One region of the Pseudomonas sp. S35 genome, then DNA from elsewhere that is predicted to be linked to it. Evidence: predicted binding sites of a transcription regulator. Region 1 holds the regulator's gene; each other region holds the start of a gene.
The links. The regulator FliA, encoded in region 1, starts transcription of late flagellar genes. The targets are predictions, from matches to a motif close to CTAAAGTTTNNNNNNNNNNNGCCGNTAA.
Positions count from the first base shown of each region.

Region 2: the regulator FliA is predicted to act here: its motif matches at 2,539-2,566, upstream of PspS35_RS10790 (methyl-accepting chemotaxis protein).
Region 3: the regulator FliA is predicted to act here: its motif matches at 2,416-2,443, upstream of PspS35_RS11150 (methyl-accepting chemotaxis protein).
Region 4: the regulator FliA is predicted to act here: its motif matches at 2,961-2,988, upstream of PspS35_RS22810 (methyl-accepting chemotaxis protein).

Region 1 covers NZ_CP019431.1:4,628,028-4,633,286, reverse strand. The annotation lists gene flhF (flagellar biosynthesis protein FlhF) at 1-548, shown strand, start outside; gene fleN (flagellar synthesis regulator FleN) at 655-1,488, shown strand; gene fliA (RNA polymerase sigma factor FliA) at 1,485-2,225, shown strand; gene PspS35_RS20635 (chemotaxis response regulator CheY) at 2,395-2,769, shown strand; gene PspS35_RS20630 (protein phosphatase CheZ) at 2,788-3,576, shown strand; gene PspS35_RS20625 (chemotaxis protein CheA) at 3,588-5,259, shown strand, end outside.
Region 2 covers NZ_CP019431.1:2,364,017-2,369,275, forward strand. The annotation lists gene PspS35_RS10785 (sensor histidine kinase) at 1-212, shown strand, start outside; gene PspS35_RS10790 (methyl-accepting chemotaxis protein) at 355-2,502, opposite strand; gene PspS35_RS10795 (Na+/H+ antiporter NhaC family protein) at 2,742-4,061, shown strand; gene PspS35_RS10800 (methyl-accepting chemotaxis protein) at 4,158-5,259, shown strand, end outside.
Region 3 covers NZ_CP019431.1:2,439,422-2,444,680, forward strand. The annotation lists partial or broken gene PspS35_RS11130 (GNAT family N-acetyltransferase) at 57-512, opposite strand; gene PspS35_RS11135 (hypothetical protein) at 689-1,237, opposite strand; gene PspS35_RS30275 (aldehyde dehydrogenase family protein) at 1,558-1,656, shown strand; gene PspS35_RS11145 (hypothetical protein) at 2,161-2,340, shown strand; gene PspS35_RS11150 (methyl-accepting chemotaxis protein) at 2,527-4,512, shown strand; gene PspS35_RS11155 (substrate-binding domain-containing protein) at 4,530-5,259, shown strand, end outside.
Region 4 covers NZ_CP019431.1:5,086,452-5,091,710, forward strand. The annotation lists gene PspS35_RS22800 (glycerophosphodiester phosphodiesterase family protein) at 1-760, shown strand, start outside; gene PspS35_RS22805 (PepSY domain-containing protein) at 882-1,187, shown strand; gene PspS35_RS22810 (methyl-accepting chemotaxis protein) at 1,238-2,866, opposite strand; gene PspS35_RS22815 (transporter) at 3,127-4,146, shown strand; gene PspS35_RS22820 (inorganic phosphate transporter) at 4,410-5,259, shown strand, end outside.

The sequences.
Region 1 (5,259 bases):
ACAGCTACCGCATCGGTGCCCAGGAACAGCTCAAGACCTTGGGTCGTATCCTCAATGTGCCGGTGACCCACGTCGATCCGGGCCAGTCCCTGGCCAACGCGCTCGACCCGCTGCTGCGCAAGCGCGTGGTGTTGATCGACACCGCCGGCCTGCAAGCCAGCGACCCGGCGTTGCGCATGCAACTGGAAAGCCTGGCTGGGCGTGGCATCAAGTCGAAAAATTACCTGGTGCTTGCAACCACCAGCCAAAAACAGGTTCTTACCGCTGCGTACCATAGCTACAAGCGCTGCGGCCTGGCCGGTTGCATCCTGACCAAACTGGATGAAACCGCCAGCCTGGGCGAAGTGTTGAGCCTGGCTATCAGCCATGAACTACCGGTTGCCTACCTGACCGACGGGCCGCGGATCCCGGATGATCTGCATCTGCCGCGCCGTCATCAGTTGGTCAGCCGCGCCGTCAGCGTGCAAATGCAAGAAGAGCCTAGCGAGGAAGCGATGGCCGATATGTTCGCCGACCTCTACCACCACCCGGCAAAACGGGTCGGTTGAAGTCAGGATGAACACCGTGAAATGTACCTACATCGATGGTCTGCAAGCGATTCACGCGGCCAAGCCATGTAGCCTGCGTCTAAGCAAGACAAGGTAAAGAAATAAAATGGGCAGCATGCATCCCGTACAGGTGATCGCGGTGACCGGCGGCAAAGGTGGCGTCGGGAAAACTAACGTGTCAGTGAATTTGTCCCTGGCCCTGGCAGAGCTTGGCCGTCGCGTCATGCTGCTGGATGCTGACCTGGGGCTGGCGAACGTCGACGTTCTGCTGGGACTGACGCCCAAACATACCCTTGCCGATGTGATCGAGGGGCGCTGTGAGCTGCGCGATGTGCTGCTCCAGGGCCCTGGCGGGATCCGCATCGTGCCGGCCGCCTCCGGTACCCAGAGCATGGTGCACCTGAGCCCGGCGCAACATGCCGGCCTGATCCAGGCCTTCAGTGATATCGGCGACAACCTCGACGTGCTGGTGATCGACACCGCCGCCGGGATCGGCGAGTCCGTGGTCAGCTTCGTGCGCGCCGCGCAGGAAGTGTTGCTGGTGGTCTGCGATGAACCCACCTCGATCACCGACGCCTACGCCCTGATCAAACTGCTTAACCGTGACTACGGCATGAACCGCTTCCGCGTGCTGGCCAACATGGCCCAGAGCCCGCAGGAAGGGCGCAACCTGTTCGCCAAGTTGACCAAGGTCACGGATCGCTTCCTCGATGTCGCCTTACAATACGTCGGCGCAGTTCCCTACGACGAGTGTGTGCGCAAGGCTGTGCAAAAGCAGCGTGCAGTCTACGAAGCGTTCCCTCGTTCCAAATGCGCACTGGCGTTCAAGGCTATTGCCCAGAAGGTCGATACTTGGCCGTTGCCCGCCAACCCTCGGGGGCATCTGGAGTTTTTCGTCGAGCGATTGGTACATCAGACGAGCGCAGGACCGGTGCTATGACAGCGAACGGCTACAACGCCTACAAGAAATCTGCCCGTGACAGCCAGGGTGAGTTGATTGAGCGCTATGCGCCGCTGGTCAAGCGTATCGCCTATCACTTGTTGGCTCGCCTGCCCGCCAGCGTGCAGGTCGAGGACCTGATCCAGGCCGGCATGATCGGCCTGCTCGAAGTGTCGACCAAATACGACGCCAGCAAAGGCGCGAGTTTCGAGACGTATGCGGGTATCCGTATCCGTGGCGCGATGCTCGATGAGGTGCGTAAAGGCGATTGGGCGCCGCGTTCGGTGCACCGCAATACGCGCATGGTCAGTGACGCAATTCGTGCAATTGAAGCAAAAACCGGTCGCGACGCTAAAGATCACGAAGTTGCGGCCGAACTCCAATTGAGTCTCGACGATTACTACGGGATTTTGAACGATACCTTGGGCAGCCGCCTGTTCAGTTTCGACGACCTGTTGCAGGACGGCGAACACGAAGGGCTGCACGAGGACGGCGCGAGCGCACACATGGAGCCGTCGCGCGACCTGGAAGATGAACGCTTCCAGGGCGCATTGGCGGACGCCATTGCCAACTTGCCCGAGCGCGAGCGGTTGGTGTTGGCGCTGTACTACGACGAAGAGCTGAACCTCAAGGAAATCGGTGAGGTCCTGGGGGTCAGTGAATCGCGTGTCAGCCAGTTGCACAGCCAATGCGCAGCCCGCTTGCGCGGGCGATTGGGAGAGTGGCGAGCGCGCTGACAGGCGGTGTGGGGGCACTGCGAAGCGATACCGCGAAGGTGATTGGCCTTCGCGGGTTCGACCCGTGGTGTTCCCAGCAGTCCTTTTTGTGTAATGCCTGTTGATTGAAATGGCGCGTCCAGGTGCTGGGCGCGTTTAAGACTGCTTGGAGGTCGAATTGGACAAGAACATGAAAATCCTCATCGTTGATGACTTCTCAACGATGCGGCGGATCATAAAAAACCTGTTGCGTGACCTTGGGTTCACAAACACGGTCGAGGCGGATGACGGCCTGACGGCAATTCCGATCCTCAACAGCGGGAGCATCGACTTTCTGGTAACGGACTGGAACATGCCGGGAATGACCGGTATCGACCTGTTGCGCCACGTGCGCGCCGACGAAAAGCTGCGCAGCCTTCCCGTGTTGATGGTGACCGCCGAAGCCAAGCGTGAGCAGATCATCGAAGCCGCCCAGGCCGGGGTCAACGGTTATGTGGTCAAGCCATTCACTGCACAGGCCTTGAAAGAGAAGATCGAAAAGATCTTCGAACGCATCCACGGCTAATGCCATCGCGGGGGAGCTATGGAGCATAAAGAAACGTCACAGGGAGACTTCGAGTCGACCCTGAAAAAACATGCTCACCAGTTGGTCGACAGCCTTGAAAGAGGCCAGTTCGGCGACGCGGTGCAGTTGATCCATGAGCTCAACCAGACCCGTGACCGCGGCCTGTATCAGGAAGTGGGCAAGCTCACACGCGAGCTGCACAGTGCGATCGTCAATTTCCAGATTGACCCGCATATGCCCCAGGCCGAAGAAATCTCACAAATCACTGACGCCACCGAACGCCTGTCCTACGTGGTCAGGCTGACTGAGGCGGCGGCCAACCGCACGATGGACCTGGTGGAAAACGCCACGCCCCTGGTCAATGGCATGGCCACTGAAGCCCAAGCCCTGAGCAACGACTGGGGCCGCTTCATGCGCCGGGAAGTGGGGGCTGAAGAGTTCCGTGAGCTGGCCCGTCGGGTCGAAGGGTTCTTGTCACGCAGCGAGCAGGAAAACCGCACGGTTGCCAGCAACCTCAATGACATTCTGCTGGCCCAGGACTACCAGGACCTTACCGGTCAGGTGATCAAGCGTGTGACCCAGTTGGTCACCGAAGTGGAAAGCAACCTGCTCAAATTGGTACTCATGGCTGGCCAGGTCGACCGTTTTGCCGGCATCGAACATGACCGCGAAGCGATCCTCTCTGAAAAAGATCCACAAAAACATCTCGCCAAGGGTGAAGGTCCGCAGATTCATGCCGATAAACGTGAAGACGTTGTGTCAGGTCAGGATGACGTAGATGACCTGTTATCCAGTTTAGGCTTCTAAGGAGCACCCACATGAGCTTCGGCGCCGATGAAGAGATCCTTCAGGATTTCCTTGTAGAGGCCGGCGAAATTTTAGAGCAACTGTCCGAACAACTGGTCGAGCTGGAAAGCCGACCGGATGATGCGAACCTGCTCAATGCAATTTTTCGCGGTTTTCATACTGTAAAAGGGGGCGCCGGCTTCCTCCAGCTCCATGAGCTGGTGGAGTGCTGCCACATCGCCGAGAACGTGTTCGACATCCTGCGCAAGGGTGAGCGTCACGTTGATTCGGAATTGATGGACGTGATTCTCGAAGCACTGGATGCGGTCAACGGCATGTTCAGCCAAGTGCGTGAACGTGCCCCGATCACCGCGGCCACGCCGGAACTGTTGGCCGCCCTGGCGCGCTATGCAGAGCCGGCCGACACCACGGCAGCGCCGGTGGTTGAAGCCGCGCCTGAGCCGGTGGCGCAGCCAGAAGCCGATGTAACGGACAGCGAGTTCGAGCAGTTGCTCAACTCCCTCAGTGCCGTCAAGGCCGAGGCTGAAGCACCGGCGGCGCCTGCCCCGGCAGCGGCGCCGACCAGCGAAGACATCACCGACGCCGAGTTCGAATCGCTGCTCGACCAGTTGCACGGCAAGGGCCAGTTCGCCGCCGATGCGGTGGCGCCGGTTGCCGCTGCCCAAGCGCCTGCGGCCCCGGCCAGTACCGACATTACCGATGACGAATTCGAAGCCTTGCTTGACCAGTTGCATGGCAAAGGCACGTTCGCCGTCGACGCCCTGCCAGACGTGGCGCCAGCGCCTGCTGCTGCACCTGCCAGTGCCAAGCCTGCGGACGATGGGTTGATCTCCGATCACGAATTCGAAGCGCTGCTGGACGATTTGCACGGCAAGGGCAAGTTCACCGAAGTCGCCTCGGCGGCGGCTGTGGCGACGGCGGCACCGGTTGCGGCCAAAGCGGCTGCACCTGCACCTGTGGCAGCGGCCAAGCCAGCCGCCCCGGCTCCAGCACCGGCGCGTGCAGCTGCGCCACCGCCGCCGGAAAAACCGGCCAGTGAAGCCGAAACCACGGTGCGGGTCGATACCGCGCGCCTGGACGACATCATGAACATGGTCGGCGAACTGGTACTGGTGCGTAACCGTCTGGTGCGCCTGGGCCTGAGCAGCGGCGATGAAGCCATGCAAAAGGCCGTGTCGAACCTCGATGTGGTGACGGCCGACCTGCAAACCGCGGTGATGAAAACGCGCATGCAGCCGATCAAAAAAGTCTTCGGCCGTTTCCCGCGCCTGGTCCGTGACCTGGCACGCCAGCTGAAGAAAGAGATCAACCTGGAACTGGTGGGTGAAGAAACCGACCTCGACAAAAACCTTGTCGAGGCCCTGGCCGACCCGCTGGTCCACTTGGTGCGCAACGCCGTCGACCACGGCGTCGAAACCCCGGAAGAACGCGAAGCCTCGGGCAAGTCCCGTGGTGGCAAGGTGATTCTGGCGGCGGAGCAAGAAGGCGACCATATCCTGCTGTCGATTACCGATGACGGCAAAGGCATGGACCCGGCGATCTTGCGCAATATCGCGGTCAAGCGCGGCGTGATGGACAAGGACGCCGCCGACCGGCTGACCGACACCGAGTGCTACAACCTGATCTTCGCCCCAGGCTTCTCGACCAAGACCGAGATTTCCGACGTGTCGGGCCGTGGCGTGG
Region 2 (5,259 bases), 2.3 Mb from region 1:
TGCTGGCGGTGGAAGACGATGGCCCGGGTATTCCCGAGGCCCAGCGCGACCAGGTGTTCAGCCGGGGCGCACGCCTGGATGAACAGATTCACGGCCATGGCCTGGGGCTGGGTATCGTGCGCGATATCGTCGAGGTGTGGGGCGGGGTGTTGCAGTTGCAGGAGAGTGAGTTGGGTGGGCTCAAGGTGCTGATCGAGTTACCGCACCGCTAGATCTGGCTACCCGTAGCGGACGTATTGACACCCCGCGACCCGCGGGGACGCCAACGCAGCCTCGTTTGCGCTCGGCAACTGCTACGACCCTAACTTGCAGTTGCCCGGTGAGCGTCAAGACGGTATCTACGGCTGATTCAGATCAGACGCGGAACTGATCCATCAACCCCTGCTGTTGATTCGCCAGACTGTTCAACGCCTGGCTTACCCGCGCCGATTCATTGGCCTGTTCCGACAGCGACTCGGTCACATCGCGAATGGTCGCCACGTTGCTGTTGATCTCCTCGGCCACTGCGCTTTGCTCCTCGGCGGCGCTGGCGATCTGCAGGTTCATGTCGCTGATCACCGTGACCGCATCGCCAATCTGGCGCAGGGCGGTAACGGCCTGGCCGACCTGTTCGACGCTGCCCTGGGCCTGGCGATAGCTATTGCCCATGGAGCCGACCACGTCCTCGGTGCCGCTTTGTAGTTTCTCGATCACCAGGCGGGTTTCTTCCACCGACTCCTGGGTGCGCCGCGCAAGGTTGCGCACTTCATCGGCCACCACCGCAAAACCACGGCCGGCCTCACCGGCGCGGGCAGCTTCGATGGCGGCGTTGAGTGCCAGCAGGTTGGTCTGCTCGGCGATGCCACGAATCACTTCCAGCACCGAACCGATTTTCTCGCTATTGGCGGCCAGGCCTTCGACCTGGGCCATCGCGGTGCTCATATCTGCCGCCAGGTGGCCGATGTTGGTGGTGGTCTGGTCGATCACGGTCAGGCCCTCGCGGGTGGCCTGGTCGGCATCCCGTGCGGCTTGTGCGGCCTGGGCCGCGCTGCGGGCCACGTCTTGGGCGGTGGCGCTCATTTCATGGGAGGCAGTCGCCACCTGGTCGACCTGGCGGTATTGCTGCTCCATGCCGGCGCTGGTCTGGGTGGCAATCGCGGCGGATTGGTCGGCGGTGCCACGGGCGTCCTGCACCGAGCGTTTTACCTCGGCAATGATCGGTTGCAGCTTGTCGAGGAAGCGGTTGAACCAACCGGCCAGTTGCCCCAGTTCGTCGTGTTTGTCGTAGGCCAGGCGCCGGGTCAGGTCGCCTTCGCCGCTGGCGATGTCTTCGAGCATGTGCGCCACGCCGAGGATCGGTCGCGTCACACTGCGGGCCATCAGCCACACCAGGGCCAGGCCGATGACCGCCGCGAGCAGGCCCAGGCCGAGTTCCAGTAGGGTGCCGCGGGCATTGTCAGCATCCAGCTGCGCCTTTAGGGCTTCGGCGGGGCCGACCAAGACCTGTTCCGGCACATCCAGCAGTACGCCCCACCGCTTGCCGTCGGGAATCGGCGCGAACGGTGCCAGCACCTTCAACTGATGGTCGGTGCGCAGGCTGTGGGTCTGTGGGCCACTGGCCAGCGCGCTGAGCACTTGCGCGCCGCTGACGGTGTCGACCCGATCCAGGCGTTTGCTCAACTGAGTGGCATCCGCGCTGTAGCCGGCCAGCAAACCGGTGGGGCTGAGGATGCTGACCTGGGTCTGGCCGTCGTACAGTTTTTGGCTGGCCTGTTGGCTCACGGCCTGCAGGCTGTTGAGGTTGATGTCCACCGACAGCGACGCGATGACTTTGCCGTTGACCGTGAGCGGGAACACGATGCTGGTCATCAGCACGTTCTGGCCGTTGATCATATAGAAGTAGGGTTCGATCACGCAGGGCTTGAGCGTTGTGCGCGGGCAGGTGAACCAGGCATTGGCGGGCTCACCGCTGGCGCCGATGCGGGTGTCGGCCATGTCGCTTTCCGGCAGCGCCATCGAAGTGAGCGTGCCCGGCGTGGGTTGCGACCAGTACAAGGCAAAGCGGCCTTTGTCGTTGCTGCCCAGCTCCGCCTGATCGGTAAACAACTCGTCCTTGCCATCCAGTGCGTTGGCTTCGAACACCAGGGATATACCCAGCAGGTCAGGGTTGGCCTGCAACGCGGCCTTGACCTGGCGGGTCAGGTCTTCGCGGGTGTCGAAGGCGTCCAGGAAGCGCTTTTCCGCCTGTTCACGCAGGAACAGTACCTGGCGGGAAAACCCGTGGCCGTATTGGTAGGCGTCCATGAACTGCCGACGAATACCCAGTGCTTGCGCTTCGCCTTGGGCCTCGATGCGCGCTTGGGCGGAGGTGTTGAGCATCTGCATGCTGGACGCCTGGACCTGCTCCGAACTCTGCGCCATGCGATACAGCGACAACCCCACCAACAGGGTCACGATCCCCAGCAGGCACAGGCCGGCGAGCAGGGTGATTTTCCATTGAATGGAGAGCTGCCTGAGCGACATCGGGACATCCTTAACCTGAAAACATATAGACCCAGGTTATCGGCTGCTTTGAGGGCTTCTTTATTCAAACAATCAATTGAAATCCAGAATCGGCGTCGTTTTTTGACATGCGGCTCCAGCTGCTGCAAAGTGCGCGCCCTCTAATAAGACCTCCTTGAAGCCTGCACGCGGGTTGCCACTTGATGGCCACCTGGGCGCGGGCATGCCTGTTTTTTAAGTTTCTGCTTGAGGTAACCATGATTAACGCAGTCATCGCCGCGGTCGGCACCATGCTGGTGCTCAGCTTGTCCCGCGTGCATGTGGTCATCGCCATCATCGTCGGCGCCCTGGTGGGCGGTTTGACCGGTGGCCTGGGCATCGAGGCCACGCTCAAAGCCTTCAATGGCGGCTTGGGCGGTGGTGCGACCGTGGCGTTGTCCTACGCCTTGCTCGGCGCTTTCGCGGTGGCGATCGCCAAGTCTGGCCTGGCCCACGCCCTGGCGGACAAGGCCCTGTTGCTGGTGGACCGCCAGGACGCCAGCGGCGGCAGCCACGTCAAGTGGCTGTTGATCGGCCTGCTGTGGATGGTGGCGATCGCGTCGCAGAACATCTTGCCGATTCACATTGCGTTCATCCCGCTGTTGGTGCCGCCGCTGCTCTATGTGCTGACCAAGCTGCAACTGGACCGCCGCCTGATTGCGTGCGTGATGACCTTCGGCCTGATTACGCCGTACATGTTCCTGCCGGTGGGCTTCGGCAATATCTTCCTCAACCAGATCCTGTTGGCCAACGTCGCCAGCAGCGGTGTGGACATCAGCCAGGTCAACGTGACCCACGCCATGAGCTTGCCGGCCCTGGGCATGGTGGTCGGCCTGCTGGTGGCGGTGTTCATCAGCTACCGCAAAAAACGCGTGTATGACCTGGAGAAAATTGAACGCGTCGAGCAAGTGGCGGTGCAGTACAACCCGCTGACCCTGCTGGTGGCCGGCGTGGCGATTGCCTCGGCGTTCATCATTCAACTGTGGTTGGACTCGATGATCATCGGCGCCCTGGCCGGCTTTCTGATCTTCTCGGTGTCGGGCATCGTGCGCTGGCGCGACACCGACGACCTGTTCACCGAAGGCATGAAGATGATGGCCATGATCGGCTTCATCATGATCGCCGCCTCAGGTTTTGCCGAAGTGCTCAAGGCCACGGGCGACGTGCGCTCGCTGGTGGAAACCTCGGCGGCGTTCATCGGCCACAGCCGTGGGGTCGGTGCGTTGTTGATGTTGCTGGTGGGGCTGTTGGTGACTATGGGCATCGGCTCGTCGTTTTCCACAGTGCCGATCCTGGCAGCGATTTTTGTGCCGCTGTGTGTGCAGTTGGGCTTCAGCCCGATGGCCATCGTGTGCATCGTCGGCACGGCGGGCGCGCTGGGCGACGCAGGTTCGCCGGCGTCGGACTCCACTCTCGGCCCGACCTCCGGCCTGAACATCGACGGCCAGCATCACCATATCTGGGACACCGTGGTGCCGACTTTCCTGCACTACAACCTGCCATTGCTGGCGTTTGGCTGGCTGGCCGCGATGACCCTCTGATCCCAACTGATGGGGTTTTTGTAGTGAGCGTGGGGCCTACAGAACCCATGCAAGTGGCCGATAACCTCTCAAGTCGCCTAATAAGAGAGAAAAGCCATGCGTCTGAGTTTGAAGGCCAAAGTCCTGTCCCTCGCGATCGTGCCGGTGCTGCTGTTTGCCGTGGTGATCAGCCTGACCACTGTGTGGATCCTCCAGGGCCAGGCGCGCAACGAAGTCGATGAAACCCGCCAGCGCCTGCTCAATGATGCCAAGGCCACGCTGCAAAGTTATGTGGAAGTGGCCATGAGCACCATCAAGCCGCTCTACGACGCGGCCGCTCCCGGTGATACCGCGGCGCGTGCCGAAGTGGTCAAGCTGCTCTCCAATACCGGTTACGGCAAGGACGGCTACTTCTTCGGCTACGACTCCGAGACCATTCGCCTGTTCAAGGGCAACAGCCCCGACGGCGTGGGCAAGAGCTTCAAGGACAACCGCGACCCCAACGGCGTCTACGTCAACCGTGACCTGGTCAAGGTCGGCAAAGACGGTAGCCACTACCTGCAATACAGTTCGACCCAGCCCGGCCAGACCGAGTTGGTGCCCAAGCTGGGCTACACCGAATACCTGCCCAAGTGGGACATGGTCATCGGTACGTCGGTGAACCTCGATGGCATCGAAGCCCAAGTGGCGGTGGTCGAGGCCAAGGTGGAAAAACGCATGGAAGGCGTGTTGCTGAGCATCCTCGGCGTGGCCGTCGTGGTGCTGTTGGTGATCGCGGCCGTGGGCATGTTGCTGGCCAATACCATCCTGCGTCCGTTGCACTTGATGAAAGCCAACCTCGATGACATCGCCGCCGGTGAAGGCGATTTGACCCGTCGCCTGGCCATCACCAGCCAGGATGAGCTGGGCGATCTGGCGGGCGCGTTCAACCGGTTTGTCGACAAGATCCACGGCCTGGTGCGCCAGATCACCGAAATGACCGCGCAACTGACCGGGCTGGTCGGCCAGGTCTCTGACCAGGCCCAGCGCTCGGAGCAGGCCATGGAGCGTCAGCGCCACGAGACCGACCAAGTGGCCACTGCGATCAACCAGATGTCCTCGGCGGCGCAAGAAGTGGCGCGCAGTGCCCAGGGCGCATCCGTGGCGGCGCAACAGACCGACGCAGAAGGCCAGGCCGCCAAGCGCGTGGTGGATGGCAGCATTGCGCAGATCCATGCGC
Region 3 (5,259 bases), 2.2 Mb from region 1:
CGTGGACTTCACGCGTTGCCTGAGGTGCGGCGGAGATGGTCGGCAAGAGGCGTCTTTTACGCAGGAATACATCCTTTTGGCATCTTGCTCCCGCCCTCTCTTGTCAGCTCTTCATCCCGAAGGAACTTGACGCACACGGGTTCAGGATCATGTTCGTCAAGATTTTCGATTCGTCCGCTCGGCATAAAAACGGCCTTTGCAATCAGCGCTTGTGAAGTGCTGTTGGAGGCATTGGTTGAAATAAACAGCTTGGGTGTTTTGCTCATGGCTTCGGCTGCAGACCGTAGACGTCACACCCAGACGCTGATGAGCCGGTGACACGATCATCAGCGCCACAAAAGCGTGGTTGAAGAAGTCGTGAGTGAGTACCAGATAGCCTACGCAATGTCCGGCATCGATTGCTATCAGGCACTGCTGACGAAAGACGGCTTCATAGATAAAGACGTGACGAGTGCAGAGGGAAGTTGCGTAGGTATCCAGTTCGATCAATATGCGTGAACATCGTCGGGCATCGCCTGGCGGATAATCCAGCGGGTGCTTGAGGGAAGGTTATCGATGCGCAGCACTGGAGTTATCCTCCTGAAATTACCCGGTGCGAGATTGCGTCAGCAAATGTCGAAAAAACAAAGCCTATGATGAAGTGCAATCGATGATGGTCCAGCCCGTCTTGCGAATGAGGTCGAGTTCTCTATCTTTCAGGGCATCCTTTCGCAGGGCAAGACAGTAGGTTTTCTTGCTCGATGCCAACGGTCTTTAGCTGCTCCATAAGCTCACGGTACGCCGTCTTGATCGTGTCCAGCTCTATTTCTAACGCGTCTCGATCTGCTTTTAACGTCAAGTAAGTACTAATGCTAATTTTTTGGTTATCCGCTGAAACCCCGCCGAATAAAAATGCTGGCCGTTGATCTGGGTAATAATGAAACATCCACCATTTAAGGTCTATGTGCCTCACGGTAAGAAGTCTACGGTCGAGGAGGTTGTCTGAAGTAGTTGGCGACCCGAAAATACCGTAGGGAAGCTCATGATTAAGGATGGCATCGAAGATTTTTTCGGTGTTAGCTGGAAGACATGGCCATTGGGGGAAAGTCAGTGAAAGTAACTCCGGGTGGTTCCATTCTGCTTCGAGAATCTGGCTTTCATAGGGCATCAGATTACACCAGCGTATAGCCGCCTCTATAGGGCGATAGAATAATTTTGTAAAGGGGTTTAAATCATCATTGCTATAGTTTACGTGCATGGCGGTTCCTCCTGTGTAGAAGGACAGCCCCTCCAGTAAATGAACAATGCCTATATGGCTTGCGCTTCCTTTCGAAGTCGTCCCTTTCATTTCTAGAAATGCACTAAAATATCAGTCGATAATTTATATGTTTATACAAAGATTTTTTACGGTTCCAAATCGAGGGTACATGTTGAGTTCGTTTTCTCGGAGTCGGGCTTGGCACTAAAATGATTGGGTGGCACAGCGATTCACTTAGTAATCTTGGACGCCGACATTATCGCTAGGTTGTTTGGAGCAACCCTGCACTGCGTGGTAATTGAAGTATCCTGACCGCGCAGATGACCGTTGCTCGTAAGGAAATCTTCGACCCGGTGCTGGCGATCATTCCCTATGACAATGAAGAGCAGGTCATCGAAATTGCCAACGACACCGTCTAAGGCCTGGCGGCCTATTAGCAGTCAAGTGGTACCCAGCATGCCCGCGCAGTGGCGGGGCGCATGCGTGCCGGTTCGGCTGAACTATGCGAGCGGGGATATCTTTGCGACCTTCGGTGGTTACAAGCAGTCTGGCAATGGCGGCTAGTGCGCGGCTTGGGGGGGGGGCACGACTTCCTCGAGATCAAGGGCGTGGTAGGCTGGGGCAACTGACATCCGCAGCTCGCTGTTCAAGAACGAATGAGCCCAGGCGTACGAATGGTTCCCCTTGATAGGCCTGGCCTGTCTTTACCATTCAGGTATCGGCAATCTATTCACTGCTCCCCTCGATTGGCTGTCCATAGAACTCGACAGCGTGGCTTGGAGTTGCTACTTCTTTTGTTCTTGATACAGCTTAAAAACAAGTCCAGAATCAAGTCCATTCCTGTTTTAGGAATGACGGAAACCCTTTAGATTTCAATGAGTCGGACGCCAGATACGAGTCTCGTTTCAGAGGTCGAGGGGGCAGTGCTGGTCGTGGGGTCGGCGGTGCCCCATCCCTATGACTTGCACCTGGGTTACTACTCGGTCCATACGAGCGAACAGGCGCTGATCAAAGGCGAACAGCGCATCCGCGAGCTTGAGCGCCAATTGTCGGACGCGGGGGACCGGCGTTCACCCTCCGGGACGGTGCCGATATTTGGTTAGAGCCATGCAAGCGTAGCCATCCACCGAGTACCTATCGGTGGCTGCGATAACGGCGACCAATCTGTGTATTGACCCTTCAAGGTTCCTGCTTCCCGGCCGATATATGCCTTAGCGTTGCGAGCAGTCTCCCTCGACGTACGCCCATGCTCCAGACAGCCTCACCAAAAATAATTAAAGAGGGTAGCCATGACCATTTTACAGCGGGTGATCGGGGGCTTTGCGGTGCTTGTGCTGTTGCTGCTGGCCATGGCCGGAATCAGTTATCAAAGCACCCATTCCATCAGTGAGCGCCTGGGCATTATCACCGGCCAGTCGGCACCGTTGAGTCGCGCGGCCAGTGAGCTCTATGTGCATATCCTGCGCGCCAATCAGGCGTTGCTGGCCATACTGATCAGCAACGATCTCAAGCAGATCGACGCCGGCAAGCAAGCGTTCACCGATAGCCTCGACCAGTTCAATCGGTTACTCGACAGCACCGCGGTGTACGTCGTCGACCGGGACGAGTTGAAGGCCAGTCTCGCTCAACAGCGCCAGTGGGTGAACGCCTATGCCGAACAGGCGCAAACCCTGATGGCCTCGCACCGTGAGCATGTGCAGCAACTCGCGCTGACGCGTGTGCTGCAAGGCTACAGCAGTAGCCAGGCTTCGCAGTTGACGGGTTATTTGCGTGACGAGATTGCCCGCGCCCGCAGTGCCGGCGATAACCAACAGGTCGCGGCAGCTGAAAAGCTGCTGTTGGAAGTCAACAAATCCTATGACGGCCTGGCGGCGCATGCTGCCACGCCCGCCATCGAGACCCTGCAACGGGTGCTGAACCTGCAGGACGAAGTCATCAGCACACGCCTTCAGGCGTTGTTGGCCGTCGACCCACGAGGTGGACGGATTGCCGCCGTGATGGTCAATCGCCTGCTCACGGACCTGACCGGAGCCGACGGTGTGTTCCATGCCTACCAGGCAGAGGCAACACTGGGTGCCCAGGTCATGCAGCAACGCAATGCGGTGGAAGCCGCGCTGCAATCGACCCTTGGCAAGATTGGCGAGTTTGGCAGCCAATCCCTTGAGGTCGCCAATCAAGCCAGGGACGCTGCCAACGCCACCATTGGCACCAGCCGCAGCCTGTTGTTGATCGCCTGTGTACTGGCAGTGCTGGCCGCGGTGCTGATCGGGCTCTGGGTGGCGTTCAGCCTGCGCCGGCCGCTGGCTGCGTTCCGCGAGGTGCTCAAACAACTGACGGCGGGGGACATGCGCGTCAGTTTCGACGTCTCGCGCAAGGATGAGTTTGGAGAACTGGGCGGTTACCTGAACGAGCTGACCATTGCCCTGCGCACAACCTTCCGTGAGCTGATCAGCTCCGCCGACGCCCTGGCGACCACGGCGGACAACAATGCCTTGAACAGCGAGCAGACTACCCGTGTGGTGGATGAACAAAAGGACCGGTTGCATTCGGCGGCCTCGGCCATGACTGAAATGGAAAGCACCGTCGAAGAGGTCGCGCGGCGCGCCCAGGACACCCGCAAGGCGGTGGACGACACCAGTGACCTCACAAACGAGGTGCAGGAGCGTGTGGCCGAGACCATCGTCAATATTCGCCGTCAGGCCGAGCAGGTGAACAAAGCCACAGCAGTCACCGACGAGTTGCAGAAGTACGGCCACACGATCGAGGGCATTGTGGTTGCCATTCGTACCATCGCCGAACAGACCAACTTGCTGGCGCTCAATGCCGCCATCGAAGCGGCGCGCGCGGGCGAGCAGGGCCGAGGGTTTGCCGTGGTCGCCGATGAGGTGCGCTCCCTGGCGAGTCGCACCCAGACCTCAACCAGCGAAATCCAGGACATGATCGGGCGAATGCAGGAAACGATTCACTCCGTTGTCCAGGTGATGAACGAAAGTCAGCTGCAATCGAGCCATTGCGTGAACCTGGCCTCCGGTGCCGGGGAATTGCTGCACTCGATGAGTGAGGCGGTGGGCACGATTCGCGACATGAATATTCAGATCGCTGCCGCCACCGAGGAGCAGAGCGCTACGGTGGCGCAGACCAGCCGCATGGTCATCCAGATCAATGACTCCGCACAGCAGACCGCGCAAGGCGCCGAACAATCGGCCAGCAGCAGCCAGCGCTTGTCGAGCATGGCCAAAGTGCAGCGTGAATTGCTTCATCAATTCAGCGTTTGATCCTCGGGAGCTAGAAAATGAACGCATGGTTGAGATGTTTCCTGGGGGCGGCGTTGCTGGCCAGTGGGCAGGCCCAGGCGGCCACGCCGCTGGTGGGCGTGGCGATGGCCAAGTACGACGATAATTTCCAGGCCTTGCTGCGCAATGGCGTGCAGCAAAAGTCGGCGGCGATGGATATCGATATCTTTATGGAGAATGGGCAGGACAATGCTGAATTGCAGATGCGCCAGTTCCGCAACCTGATCCACTCCAAAGTCGATGCGATTATCGTGGCCGTGGTCGATGGCAAGAGCACGGCTCAGATGATGCGCCTGGCGAGTGAAGCGAATATTCCACTGGTGTTCGTCAACCGTAACCCATCGCCTGAAAAGCTCACCGCACGCGCGGCGTTTGTCGGTTCCAACGAACTGGAGTCAGGCACGATGCAGATGGAAGAGTTGGCGCGCCGTGCCGGCTACAAGGGCAACGTGGTGATTCTGGTCGGCGACCCCGCCAATGCGTCTTCCCTGATGCGCACCGAGGACGTCGAGAAAGTCGTCGCCAAATACCCGGACATGAAAGTCGTGCAGAAAAAAGTCGCCAACTGGGAGCGCAGCCAGGCCGCCACGGTGGTCATGGACTGGGTGAAGCAGGGCGTCGATTTCTCGATTGTCGCCGCCAATAACGATGAGATGGCAATCGGCGCGATCATGGGCCTGGAGAAGGCCGGCAAACAGGCCAAGGATTACTGGGTCGGCGGCATCGACG
Region 4 (5,259 bases), 460 kb from region 1:
CGGCAGTTGGTTCAACGCCGCCTACCCGGACCGTGCACGCCCAGGCTTCGTCGGCCTGAAGATCCTGAGCCTGGACGACATCATCAAGATCGCCGAAGGCAACCCGCAGCACAAACCCGGCCTGTACATCGAAACCAAAGAGCCCAAGCAATTTCCCGGTATCGAAGCCGACCTGAAAAACAAGCTGCTGGACAAAGGCTGGTTGAGCTCCGCCGGTTCAAAACTGGGCAAGAGCAACACCGGCGTCGGCCAGGGCAAGGGCCGTGTGGTGCTGCAAACCTTCGAGACCGCCAGCCTTAAAGAGCTGCAGAAAGAAATGCCCAACACCCCGAAAATCCTGCTGTTGTGGGTGGGTGAAGGCAGTATCGAACCGAAAACCAAGCAGACCTTCGCCGAATCCGGCGAACCGACCAAAGCCGCCTACTACGCCAAGCAAGAACCGAAAGACGCCGCCGAATTCGAAAAATGGATCGACGAAGCCAAGAGCCTCGGCGCCATCGGCACCGGCCCTTCGGCTGAACTGACCGACCACGGCGACCAGAGTTACTCCGACCTGGTGAAGCCTGAAATGAACACGCTGACCCACGACAAAGGCTTGCTGGTGCATGTGTACACCGTCGATGAGCCGGTGGATTTCGAGAAAGTGATGAAAGCCGGCGTCGACGGTATCTTCACCAACCGCGCTGCCGAACTGCTGAAGTTCTACAAACGCTGGCCGTCGTCCAGCGTGCAGGATCTGCTCAACGACCATAAATACTGAAATCCTGCGCGCCGTGCGAATTGAACAAACGGCGCAACTGCTTGAAATAATTAAGCGTGAATTAAGTTGTGCTGGTTAACCTGAGGCCACTTAAACAGCTCACCGAAGAAGGATACACAGCATGAAAACCTTGACCACTCTGTTCGCCGCCGCTGCCATGACCCTGACTGCCGGCCTGGCCCAAGCTGATGTTCGCCCGGACCAGATCGAAGGCCTGCTCAAGTCCGGCGCGGTAAAACCTTTCGAACAGCTCAACAAAGACGCCCTGGCCAAACATCCTGGCTCCAGCATCACCGACACCGAGCTGGATCACAAAAACGGTGTACTGGTGTACGAAGTCGAAATGACTGACACCACCGGCAAGAAGTGGGATGTGAAGCTCGACGCCAAGACCGGCGCCGTGCTGGAAGACAAGCAAGACACTTGATCCGAAGCGCAAGAAAAACGCCACCCAGGGTGGCGTTTTTTTATGCCCGATCAGGCCCCCAAGCGCGCCGTGACTTCATTCAACTCGCCGGATAACCCACGCAGGTTATGGCTCGCCGCTTCGGTGCGTTGCACGTTATTGAGGTTGGCCGTGGCCACCTCGGTGATCTGGGTGATATTGCGCGAAATGTCCTCGGCCACCGAAGTCTGCTCCTCTGCCGCCGTGGCGATCTGACGGTTCATGTCGCGAATCGCTTCCACCGCTTGGGTGATGTGCGCAAGCATCGCACCGGCCTGGGTGACTTTCTCCACACTCTCGTCGCTGCACGTCTGGCCGCTGACAATCGCCTCGGCCGCACCCACCGCACCGGTTTGTACCGCCTGGATAATCTGGTTGATCTCGATGATCGACGCCGCCGTGCGTTGCGCCAGGCTGCGCACTTCATCGGCCACCACCGCAAAACCACGGCCAGCCTCGCCGGCGCGTGCCGCCTCGATCGCCGCGTTCAACGCCAGCAGGTTGGTCTGTTCGGCGATGCCGCGAATCACTTCCAGCACCTTGCCGATGCGCACGCTGTCGGTTTCCAGGCGGCGGATGATGGTGCCGGTGTTGAGGATTTCATTGCGCATCCGGCCGATGGTGGCAATGGTCACTTGCATCACTTCACCGCCTTCGCGGGCCGAGTGATCCGCTTCGTCCGCCGCACGTGAGGCGCTCGCGGCATGGCGTGCAACTTCCTGGGCGGTGGCCGACATTTCGGTCATGGCCGTGGCCACTTGGTCGGTGCGGTTGAATTGTTCGTGGGTGCCCGTCGCCATCTGCCCGGCGATGGCATTCAACTCGCCGCTGGCACTGACCAGGTCGGTAGCGCTGCGCTGCAAGCGGTTGAAGGTTTCGGCGAGGAAGTCGCGCAAGGTATTCGCGGCGGCGGCCAGATGGCCCAGTTCGTCCTGGCGACGGCTGGCCACGGGTTCGGCAAAACGGCCGTGGCTGAGTTGGGTCACGTAGTCGATCAAGCCACGGATCGGCAGGATCAGGTTGCGGTTGATCAACCACAGGCTGAACAGGCCGATCAACACGCCGGACAGCAACATGATTCCCAGGCCCACCAGCACGGTGCGCTCGGCATAGGCACTGATGGCCTGGGCTTGCTGCCGGCCTTGAGCGCGCAAGTCGCTGACCAGGGCGCTCATCTGCTCGCTGGCGGCGCGGTCCACGCCTTTGACTGCCGTGTCGCCAACCGTTGCATCACCGCCCGCCGCCACGTAGGCATCGCGGCCCTTCTGATAGGCCACGCCCAGTTGCTGGTGCTCCTGGCGCAGGGTTTCGATGCGTTGGCTCAAAGGTGCGTCGCTGCGGGTCTGGGTCACCAGACGCGTGAGGATGCCCTGCACATCACGCTGGCGATCCTGGAACTGGCCCCAATATTTCTCCATGTCCTGAGGCTGCTTGCCACGCAACAACACGTTTTTCCATTCCTGCACCTGCACCTTGAATTGCAGGTTGGCCTCGTCGATCAGCTGCGAGGTGAGTAACGGCCCATCAATCAAACTGCGATAACTCTGCACCCCATTGGAGAGGAAGTTGAAGCAGGCCAGGGCGATCAACAATATCGCCAGCAAGCTGCCGCCGAGCAGCGAGAGGATTTGTGCTCTCAAGGAGGTTCGCAAAACATTCATCGGGGAAAAGCCTCGATACAGGTAAATAGCGTCTGCACGCCTTGACCTCCCTGTCGACAAAGGCACCGCGCTTCCCTGACGGTTGTTATGCGCTGAATCGGCCGGACTAGAGCCTTCTTTAAGGGTTTTCGACAGTTGGTCAATAAAATGTCACCAAAGCGAAATAAACAAAAAATTGTCATAAAAATGTCAAACAACCCTGTAATCATTCGCCACGCGACCTGTGAAATGTCCTACAGGCCTTTTCTCTGCGAGCCTCCATGAACCACAGCATTGACCACAGCCATCAGGACTCCGATCTGTTTGGCTTGCTTTACGGTTTCCGTTTTCGCCCTGGTGAAAAGGGTCAGCAGATTGACTCAGCCACTGCTCTGGCGGCGTTGAAGCAACCGCAAGACCCGGACGAGTTCTTGTGGCTGCACCTGAATCTGGCCCACGCCGCGTGCGAGCGCTGGATGCAGGCGCACCTGGAACTGCCGCAAGAGTTTTTTGAAGCGCTGCACGAGGGCTCGCGTTCCACGCGCATTGAACACGTCGACTCAGCCTTGCTGGCGGTGGTCAACGACGTGGTGTTCAACTTCAGCAGCATGGTCTCATCGGATATTTCCACGCTGTGGGTATGCGCCCGCAGCCGTCTGTTGATCAGCGCGCGCCTGCAACCGCTGCACTCGGTGGACAAGTTGCGTTCGTCGGTAAAGGCCGGCGAACACTTTCGCTCGCCGCTGGAACTGCTGGTGCATTTGCTGCGCGACCAGGGCGAAGTGCTGACGCAGATCGTGCGCAAGACCAGCCTCAGCGTCGACCATATCGAAGACCAATTGCTCTCCTCGCGCCTATCCACCAACCGCGCCGAACTGGGTGCCGCCCGCCGGGTACTGGTGCGCCTGCAACGCCTGTTGGCATTGGAGCCGGGCTCGCTGCTACGCCTGCTCAACCGCCCGCCACAATGGCTGCAAAAGGACGACGTGAAAGAGCTGCGCAAATCCACCGAGGAGTTCGCACTGATCATCAACGACCTGACGGCCCTGGGCGAGCGCATCAAGTTGTTGCAGGAAGAGATCGCCGCCAACCTCAATGAACAAAGCAGCCGCACCCTGTTCACCCTGACGGTGGTCACGGTGCTGGCGCTGCCGATCAATATCATCGCCGGTTTTTTCGGGATGAACGTGGGCGGTGTGCCGCTGTCCCAGGACCCGGAGGGGTTCTGGATTCTGGTGGCGCTGGTCGCGACCTTCACGCTGATCGCCGGGCGCTGGGCGTTCCGCAAATTTTCAAACTGAAATGAGATCAGCTATGGGAGGGGGCTTGCTCTCGATGGCAGTGTGTCAGCCAACACGTCTGCCAGCCCTGCGCCGCCATCGAAGCCTCGCTAGAGCTTGACATCTCCCACAGGGATCAGTGGTGTCTGTGAGTTTTGCGCCTGTGTGCGCTGCCCGACAGACCAATCGCGCACCTGATTGACTAAACACTGACGTGCGGCAGCATCGCTGTAACATTCTGCAATGACTATGAACAGCATCCTTCATTACCTGGATGCTCCGGCATGGCCACCCCTTCCCTGACCGCCTCACACACCCAACCCAAACCCAGGCTGGACAAGAAACCCGGCCTGGTGACGGTGATCATTTTCTTCGCCGTGCTCGCCATGGGCCTGTTGTTCACCGCCTACAGCCTGATGCACGACATGAAGGAGCTGGGCACGGTGGTCACCACCTGGACGCCGTTCCTGCTGCTGGGCGTGGCGCTGGTAATCGCCCTGGGTTTCGAGTTCGTCAACGGTTTCCACGACACCGCCAACGCGGTGGCGACGGTGATCTACACCCACTCGCTGCCGCCGCATTTTGCGGTGGTGTGGTCAGGCTTTTTCAACTTCCTCGGCGTGCTGCTTTCCAGTGGCGCGGTGGCGTTCGGCATCATCGCCCTGTTGCCCGTGGAGCTGATTTTGCAGGTGGGCTCCTCGGCCGGCTTCGCCATGATCTTCGCCCTGCTGATTGCCGCGATCCTGTGGAACCTGGGCACCTGGTGGCTGGGGTTGCCAGCCTCGTCGTCCCATACGCTGATCGGTTCGATCATCGGCGTCGGCGTGGCGAATGCGTTGATGCACGGGCGTGACGGCACCAGCGGCGTGGATTGGGCCCAGGCCACCAAGATTGGTTACGCGTTGCTGCTGTCGCCGCTGATCGGCTTCGCTTTTGCAGCCTTGCTGTTGCTGGCCCTGCGCGCCTTCGTGAAAAACCGCTCGCTGTACAAAGCCCCCAAAGGCGACACCCCGCCGCCTTGGTGGATTCGCGGCATGTTGATCGCCACCTGCACCGGCGTGTCATTCGCCCACGGCTCCAACGATGGGCAAAAAGGCATGGGCCTGATCATGCTGATCCTGGTCGGCACGCTGC